One region of the Paeniglutamicibacter psychrophenolicus genome, then DNA from elsewhere that is predicted to be linked to it. Evidence: riboswitches for the same ligand, from Rfam matches in the RefSeq annotation. Region 1 holds a riboswitch; the other holds the start of a gene.
What was found. Region 1 has a riboswitch for cyclic di-AMP ahead of JOF46_RS21360 (M23 family metallopeptidase). Riboswitches for the same ligand answer to the same signal wherever they lie in the genome.

Region 1 (4,206 bases):
GGCAACTGGTTCAAAAATCCACCGGAAATTTGCCCTCAGTACACCCCTGCAAGGGTGTTCCGACCGTTCCCGGGAGCACTGGCGAGGGCGTCGCGGGCCGTCCTTGCCGTCCCGGACGGGCCCTGCTGGCGGCATTAACCACAAAGGCCCCCGTCGATCCTTGCGGATCGCCCGGGGGCCTTGGAACGCTTGAGCTTAGCCCTTGAGGGTGTAGTACCCGTAGAGCGGGTTGCGGGTCACGTCGTGAAGGATCGTGTCGACGGTCGGGTTCTGTGCACCGATCATCTTGCCGCCACCGAGGTAGATGCCGACGTGGCCGCCACCGTTCTGGAACACCAGGTCGCCCGGCTTCGGGCTGGAGGTGCGAACGAACTGGCCCGAGCCACGGATGGCCGAGGTGCCGCGGGCGATGTTGATGCCGTGCTGTGCGTAGACGTACTTGACGAAGCCGGAGCAATCCCAGCCCGACGGGGTGCTGCCGCCCCATACGTAGGGAACGCCCACGTACTTGGCAGCGGTTGCCGCGATGCCAGAGAGGTTGGCGGTGTTGACCGAGTCGCTTTTGACCTTGGGTGCCGAGGCGGTGGAGTCTGTGGTGCCGCGGTTCGAGCGGGTTACCGGCGCAAAGGCGTCGGCATTGCTGGAACGCGTCGAGGAAGTGGTGGAGCGCGGGGTGACCTCGTTGGCCACGGCGATCACGACGGGAGCCGGAGCCGGCTTGGAGGTGAACGCTGCGCGCTCGATGTTCAGGTCCTTGGCACGTTCGGTCGAGACCGAGACGGCCTTGACGGCTACGCGCTCTGCGGAAAGGCCCTCAACGGGGACGGCGCTTGCTTCGCGGGATACGTTGCCCTGGGCTGCGGGAACGCCCAAGGTCAAAACGAGACCTGATGCGGCTGCAATGACTGCGGCCTGGCGGCCAACCGACCCAGCGTTCGAGGCTACGGCCTTCGAGATGGATTCTAGCGGGTTGGTCCGAACCGGGGTCGCGCGGTGGCGGCCCAATGCTTGACGTGTAGTCACGTAGTAATGCCTCTCCTGATGCCTGCGAGGTGAGCTGTCGGGTTCGAGTGGGAGTCACTCGGCAATCCGGCCGCCAGGCCGAACTACTTAACCCCAAGGCTTCCTGGTGTGGAAACCGAAAGTGGGTCCCCCGCCACTGCCAAACGAGTTTTTGAACGGACACCGTGGGCTGGCAGTGCTCGGCACTTCCCACGGCGGTGATCAGGGTTGGTCCCTGAGCACTTACTTAGAATATATGAAGCGAATCCAAAAGTCACGTTCCGGTCACGGAACGGTGACAATTGTCGTTATAACCAGCCTTCGGGGTTTACCCACTTGCCGTTGACGATGACCTCGAGGTGCAGGTGGGGGCCGGTTGAGTTGCCCGTGCTGCCACTGAGCGAGACAATTTCTCCACGCTTGACCTTTTGCCCCACGGTGACCTTCAAGGACGAGTTGTGGTTGTAGCTGGTGTGCAAGCCGTTCCCGTGGTCGATCTCCACGCGGAAGCCGGAGTGGCCCGCCCAGGCTGCCTGCACGACGGTGCCGGCGGCGGCGGCCTTGATCGGCGTACCCATGGGAACTGCGTAGTCCAGTCCGTTGTGGTTCATGTAGCCGGGGCCGGTCGGGTTCTTGCGGTGGCCGAAGCGCGAAGTCAGTCGAATGCTGTCCACCGGCTGGGCAAGTACACCGCTCGTGGCGATCTTGGTGACATCCCCGCCTGCGGCGGTCATGACCGTTGCCAGCTTGTCTTCCTTGGTGAATTCGCTGGTCAGCGAGGCACGCTCGATCTTGACCTCGTCACCGGTCGGTGCCTGGACATCAACCACGACCGACTGGGCGACGCGCTGGGCGTCGGCGACGGCGCTCTCGGGCTCCTGCCCGGGAGATGCGGCGGCGAAGGCCAGGCCGGAAACGGCGGCAACCGCGGCGATCTTGTGCGTGAACCCCAGGCGGGTGCGCTGCGGCCGGGGAGCGAACTTGATGACATTGTCGAGCTCGTCGGCTTCGGCCGGGGCGACCATCGGGGCCACGGGTGCGGCCAGGGCCACGGGGATCTCGGTGGCTGCAATGGCTGCCGCGTCCGGGGACGCGCCGTAGCGCAGGCCCGCATCGAAGCGGCGGCCGGTGTACTGCAGGGAACCAATGGCCTCGACGGCTTCCGGAACCACGCTCAGTGCGCGGCGGCCGGGACGTCGGGAAGTGTTTTCGCCGCTCAGGGCGGTGTCTACGATCTGCTCCAATGAGCCTTCAGCAGGCAAAGCATCAACGGGTCCGGTCGCACGGCGGCGGCCGGAAGTGTGCTGCTGAGTCAAATGGTCAACCTCTCATGTATCGCCTGCGAAGTTAGCTGTCGGATTCGAGTCATGAGATCAACTCGGCCGAGCCCACCTAGGCGGACTCAACTTCACCCCAAGATCCATGGCCAATGGCCGGGAACGGTTGAAATGGGTCCTCCGCCCCTACCGGGAATTCTTGCTCCTGGATCCGCCGGTAGGGTTATGCGAACCGGATCAGGACTGGATTGCCTAAGTGCAACCCAACGAGAAACCCTACCGGGGTTTATGCCAAAGTTACAATTCCGTTATCAATCCATGCGGCGGACAAACACATGGGCGCTGACTTCGGTCGGAAGCTCCAGCGCACCCTCGATGCCCTCGACCCGCACCACCACGTACTCCCCGGCCCTTTCGAGGGTGACTAGGGCACCTGGGCGGATGCCTCCCTCATCGAGCTGCACCAGCAGCTCGGGTTCCACCTGGATGGTTTCGGCCAGGCGCTCGATGCGGACCGGGCCCACGTTGCCGTCCAGCAGGGCCGAATCGAGATTTTGGACACTCACGGAGATCTCGGCCAATCCTGGCCCTCCCAGCGCCTCGAGCCCCGGGATCGGGTTGCCGTACGGGGAAGCCGCCGGGTGGCCCAGCAACTTGTACAGCCGCTGCTCCACGCGCTCGCTCATCACGTGCTCCCAGCGGCAGGCCTCCTCATGGACGTACTCCCACTCCAGGCCGATCACGTCGGCCAGCAGGCGTTCGGCCAGGCGGTGCTTGCGCATCACGCCGGTGGCGACTTCCGCACCATGCTCCGTCAGTTCGAGGTGACGGTCGGTGGTGACCACGACCAGCCCGTCGCGCTCCATGCGGGCCACCGTCTGCGAAACCGTGGGCCCCGAGTGCCCCAGGCGCTCGGCAATACGTGCGCGCAGGGCGATGATGCCCTCCTCCTGGAGTTCCAGGATGGTACGCAGGTACATTTCGGTGGTATCGATCAGGTCTGACACGTTTGCAGCTCCCGCATGGGTTGATTTTTACAAGAGATCACTACGCTTCCCACTCTACCTGCGTTCACATTTCCGACTCGCTATTACGCATTGGGCGTCCGAGTGCGGGATTATTGAACCACTGGGCATCCCCGAATCGCATCAGACAGCGGATGCGAGGGTGTCAAAGCGTAAAACCCCCCTTATGAGGAGCAACATGAGCACCGGCCTGACTATTCCCCAAGAACTCTTGCCCGTGGACGGCCGATTCGGTGCCGGACCTTCCAAGGTCCGCCCCGAACAGGTCCAGGCACTGCTCGAGGCAGGCACTCAGCTCTTGGGCACCTCGCACCGCCAGGCCCCCGTGAAGAACCTGGTCCGCGAGATCCAGGAGGGCCTCAAGGCCTTCTTCAACGCCCCGGCGGACTACGAAGTGGTCCTTGGCGTTGGCGGGTCCACCGCATTCTGGGACATCGCCGCATTCGGCCTGGTCCGCGACAAGGCCCAGCACCTGTCCTTCGGCGAGTTCGGCTCGAAGTTCGCCGCGGCGACCAACAAGGCACCGTTCCTGGAGCCGTCTTCGATCATCACCTCCGAGCCCGGCTCCCGCCCGGTTCCCGTGGCCGAGGTTGGCGTGGACGTATACGCTTGGCCACAAAACGAGACCTCCACGGGCGTTGCCGCCCCGGTGCACCGCGTTGAAGGCGCCGACGAGGGCGCCCTGGTCGTCATCGACGCGACCTCCGCCGCCGGCGGACTGGATGTGGATGTCTCGCAGGCCGATGTGTACTACTTTGCCCCGCAGAAGAACTTCGCCTCCGACGGCGGCCTGTGGATTGCGCTCTTCTCCCCGGCGGCAATTGCCCGCGCCGAGGAAATTGCCGCCTCCGGACGCTGGATCCCGGACTTCCTGAACCTGAAGACGGCGATCGACAACTCAC
Region 2 (4,206 bases), 830 kb from region 1:
GGAGAGCAGCGCCCTGCAGCAGCAGGCGGCGCCGCTCCAGGCCTCCCTGACCGCCGCCAATGACGCGGTCTCGACCAAGCAAGCCGAGATCGCCGCCCTCAAGGACCAGATCCCCGACCTCCAGGCGGCCATCACCGCAGCCAACGGTGCCGTCGCTACCAAGCAGGGCGAGCTCGAGTCGCTGCAGGGCGAGCTGCGCACGCTTGAGGATGCCGCGGCCGACGCCGCGGCTGCCTTCACGGCGCAGGATCAGGTCCTGGCGGACCTCGAAGCGGCACTGCCGACGCTGACCGAGGGCCTGGCTGCCAGCCAGGAGGCCATCGCCGCCCAAAAGCTTGTCGTCGACAGGCTTAACGGCGATCTGGCCGACGCGACTGCTGCCCACACTGCGGCGCAGTCCGCCGTCGACACGAAGGCCGCCGAGCTCCAGGACCTGCAGGGACAGTTGCCGGACCTTGAGAAGGCAGTACCCGACGCCAATGCCGCGGTGGCTGCGAAGCAAGGCGAGATCGCGGCCCTCAATGGCGACATGGACAAGCTGGTGGCGACCCTCACCGGGCTCAACAGCCAGATCGCAACGAAGGAGGCCGAAATTCTCGACCTCCAGAAGAGGGTGGCTCCGCTGTTGGCACAGCTGAACGGGCTCAACGGCGAAATCAGCGCCACCGAGAACCAGTTGAAGGACCTGCAGGCACAGCTGACCAGGCTCGACATCCAGGTGACGAACGCCCAGGCGGAGCTGAGCACACTTCAGGCGAAGAAGGGCGCAAACAAGGACGCCATTGCAGCACAGAAGAAAACCGTGATCGGCCTGCAGGATCAGCTCGGCACGGTCCAGAACCAGATCCGGGCTGTCGACGGGCAGATAGCGCTTGGGGGCTGCGTCGCCTGATCGGGCGCCCGGCAGGTCCGTCCTGCTGGGCGTCGCCGCCGCGTGAACGGTTCGGATGGGAAGGAAGGGATCGGCCGCAATGGCCGGTCCCTTCCTGCGTGCCCGGCAGGACTGACCATGACAGGTGTGGATGGCCCCGGCAGGACTGCTCTCCCGGGGCCACACGTACCGGGCCGCGGAAAATAGGCGCATGCAAAGACCGCGTTCCAAACACGGAACGATGGCAGTTGTAGTTAGAGGCGGCTCTCCGGGTTGATCCACTTGCCGTTGACAATGACCTCGAGGTGCAGGTGGGGACCGGTCGAATTGCCCGTGCTGCCGGAAAGCGCGACAACTTCGCCGACCGTGACCTTTTGTCCCACGGAGACCTTCAGGACCGAGTTGTGGTTGTAGCTGGTTTCCAGCCCGTTGCCGTGGTCGATCTGCACCCGGTATCCGGAGTGGCCGGCCCATTCGGCCTGCACGACGGTGCCGGAGGCGCTGGCCTTGACGGGCGTTCCCATGGGAACGGCGTAGTCCAGGCCGTTGTGGTTCATGTACCCGGCTCCGGTCGGGTTCTTGCGGAAACCGAAGCGCGAAGTCAACCGGATGCTGTCAACCGGCTGAGCCAGGGCTCCAACGGCGGGGATCTTGGTGACGTTTCCGCCGGCAGCGGTCGTGGTCGATCCGGGCTTGTCTGTCTTGGTGGCATCTTTCACGGCGGCGGTGGTGACGGGTGCCGGCTTGACGTACTTGCTGGTCACCGAGGCGCGATCTACCGTGAGCTTGTCGTTGGCCGGGGCACTGACATCTGCGACAGTGGTCTGGGCGACGCGCTGGGGATCAGCGACAACTTCGTCCGTTTCCGGCGCGGGGGCGGCAGCGAATGCCAGGCCGGCCACGGCGGCGACTGCGGCGAGCTTGTGCGCAAACCCGAGTCGAGGGCGCCGGGTCCGGGGTGCGGACTTCAGAACGTGGTCCAGCTTGTCCGCTTCGGCGGGCATCGCCAGCGAGACCGGCCGGGCACCAGGCGCGGGAGGGATTTCGGTGGCGGCGATGGATGCCGCATCCGGGGAGGCGGCATAGCGCGGGCCAGCCACAAAGCGGCGGCCACCGTACTGCTGGGTTTCAGGAGTCTCGGCGGAATCCGGGACCGCGCTTGATGCGCGTCGGCCGGGGCGCCGGGAAGTGCTTTCGCCGTTCGGCGCGGTGTCCACGATCTGTTCCATGGAACCGCTGGCAGGCGAAGCATCAATGGGGTTGGGCGCGCGGCGGCGCCCGGAATTTTGCTGCAGGGTCAAATGATTACCTCTCATGTGTCGCCTGCGAAGTTAGCTGTCGGATTCGAGTCATGAGATCAACTCGGCCGAGCCCGCCAAGGCGGACTCAACTTCACCCCGAGATCCATGGTCCAAGACCAGGAACGGTTGAATGGGTCCTCCGCCCCTACCGGGAATTCTTGAGCCGCGATCCGCCGGTAGGGTTGTGCGAACCGGATCGGGACTGGGTTGCGCAAATGCAACCAGAGGTAAAACCCTACGAGGTACAAGTAAAAGTTACAATTTCGTTATCAATCCATGGATCTGACAAACACATGGGCACTGGCTGCGAGCGGAAGCTCCAGCGCGCCTTCGATCCCTGCGCCCGCATCATGAGGTCCTACCGGTCCTCTTCGCGGTGACTAGTGCCCGGGGCAGAAGCCGACATCGTCGAGCTACACCAGCGGCTCCAGCTCCAACTGGATGATTTTGGCCGGGCACTCCCCCGGGACGCCATCTTAAACGTGAGCAAGAAGACAGTCGGCCCGGGATCGGCAACGGTTGTGCCGCGATGGGCTGCTCCCGGGTTGGTTCTTCAAGACCGACCGCCACGGAACACCCCAGCGCGTCACCTGGATCGCCGGCATCGCCTCCGCGCTGCTGGCGCGAGTCTTCCCGATCAGGGCCGTCGCGGACCTGACCAACATCGGCACCCTCGCCGCCTTCGTGGTTGTCTGCCTGTCCGTGATCATCTTCCGGCTGCCCTTCATGCCGGTGGTCCCCGCATTCGGCATGCCGGCCTGGAGAGTTCCCGATGCTGCAGCTGCACCGGGAGACGTGGCTGAAGTTCGTCATCTGGCTGGTGGTCGGCCTGGCCAGCTAGCTCACCTAGGACGCAAGCACTCGCTCATGAACCCGGACAGCCCCCGGCTCGGTGAACGCGTGGTGCTGCCGCACGGGGAAACCTAGGGCGTGAAAAGCGGCTCAATTTGAACACTCAGTCGTTTTTGAAGCCGTTCCCAAAAGTCGTCTGCTGAAAACTGGCGTACAGGCGATCTTAAGACTTCATGGATATAGGTTCCATTGCAGTTTTGGGCCACCACGCGTGATTCCACATCTGGACTGAAGAACCCCGAATCAGCAGCGGAATCCAAGATGGACGAAACCAGATTGATAATTCGATCGCCTTGCGCGACGCTTTGCGCTCCGAGTTGGCTGCCTGCCCGAAACCCGTAGTGAAGGTAACTAGTCACGTTTTCGGGGTCGGCACCAAAGAACTTTGCGCGCTCCTCGAATACGGCATACACACGCGCTATGTAATCCGCTGCGGTTCGGGAACTCGGCGCAGTGTGCAGATCGGCTGCTTCAATCGAGTCGATCGCCTGATTCATGTTTTCACCGATGGTCAATAGCAACAGTTCATGTTTGGTGGTCACGTATCGGAATAGAGTTGCTTCCCCCACCCCGGCACGTTCGGCTACTTCCTTCGTCGTGGTTTGTTCATAGCCCCGCTCGTTGAAGAGCTCCTCGGCCGCTGCACGGATTCTCCGAAGGCGCTCCAGACGAGACCGTTCGCGAAGCCCCAAGCCCGCTTCTTCTGGGGACTCATTGGCCAGAGCCATAGTTTCCATCACCGGTAGTACTTCCTTTGCTCTTGGAGCTTGTACCAATCGTTGGGCGTCGAATTCCTATTAGACATTACGGCTGTTCAAACGAGATGATCTGGCGCACGGCTTTTCCTTGGGCCAATGCATCCATAGCTTCGTTAATCTTATCCAGTGTGATCACTGAAGACGTAAGCTTCTCGACAGGCAATTTGCCCTCCCGCCACATTTGCTCGTAGCGCGGTATATCCCGGCTTGGAACCGCAGATCCGAGATACGAACCAACGATAGTTCGTGCTTCGGCTGTGAGCCCAAGGGGTTCGATCGATGATAGTGCGCCGGGTGCGGGCAAACCCACCGTGACGGTGGTGCCTCCGGCGGCGGTGAGCCTCACTGCTGTTTCGAATGCGCGAGGATGTCCGGCGGCCTCAATCACCACGTGCGCCTTGATTCCCAGGTCTTCGATTTCGTT

Region 2: another riboswitch for cyclic di-AMP. It lies ahead of JOF46_RS17795 (M23 family metallopeptidase); the one in region 1 lies ahead of JOF46_RS21360 (M23 family metallopeptidase).

What each region holds. Positions count from the first base shown of each region.
Region 1 is NZ_JAGIOE010000001.1:4,755,026-4,759,231, forward strand. Features, by position in the region: gene JOF46_RS21355 (C40 family peptidase) at 196-873, opposite strand; cyclic di-AMP (ydaO/yuaA leader) riboswitch at 1,029-1,183, opposite strand; gene JOF46_RS21360 (M23 family metallopeptidase) at 1,311-2,246, opposite strand; cyclic di-AMP (ydaO/yuaA leader) riboswitch at 2,323-2,506, opposite strand; gene JOF46_RS21365 (iron-dependent transcriptional repressor DtxR) at 2,591-3,286, opposite strand; gene serC (phosphoserine transaminase) at 3,483-4,206, shown strand, end outside.
Region 2 is NZ_JAGIOE010000001.1:3,923,806-3,928,011, forward strand. Features, by position in the region: gene JOF46_RS17790 (coiled-coil domain-containing protein) at 1-892, shown strand, start outside; gene JOF46_RS17795 (M23 family metallopeptidase) at 1,126-2,088, opposite strand; cyclic di-AMP (ydaO/yuaA leader) riboswitch at 2,176-2,347, opposite strand; partial or broken gene JOF46_RS17800 (amino acid permease) at 2,686-3,099, shown strand; gene JOF46_RS17805 (TetR/AcrR family transcriptional regulator) at 3,096-3,761, opposite strand; gene JOF46_RS17810 (alcohol dehydrogenase catalytic domain-containing protein) at 3,829-4,206, opposite strand, start outside.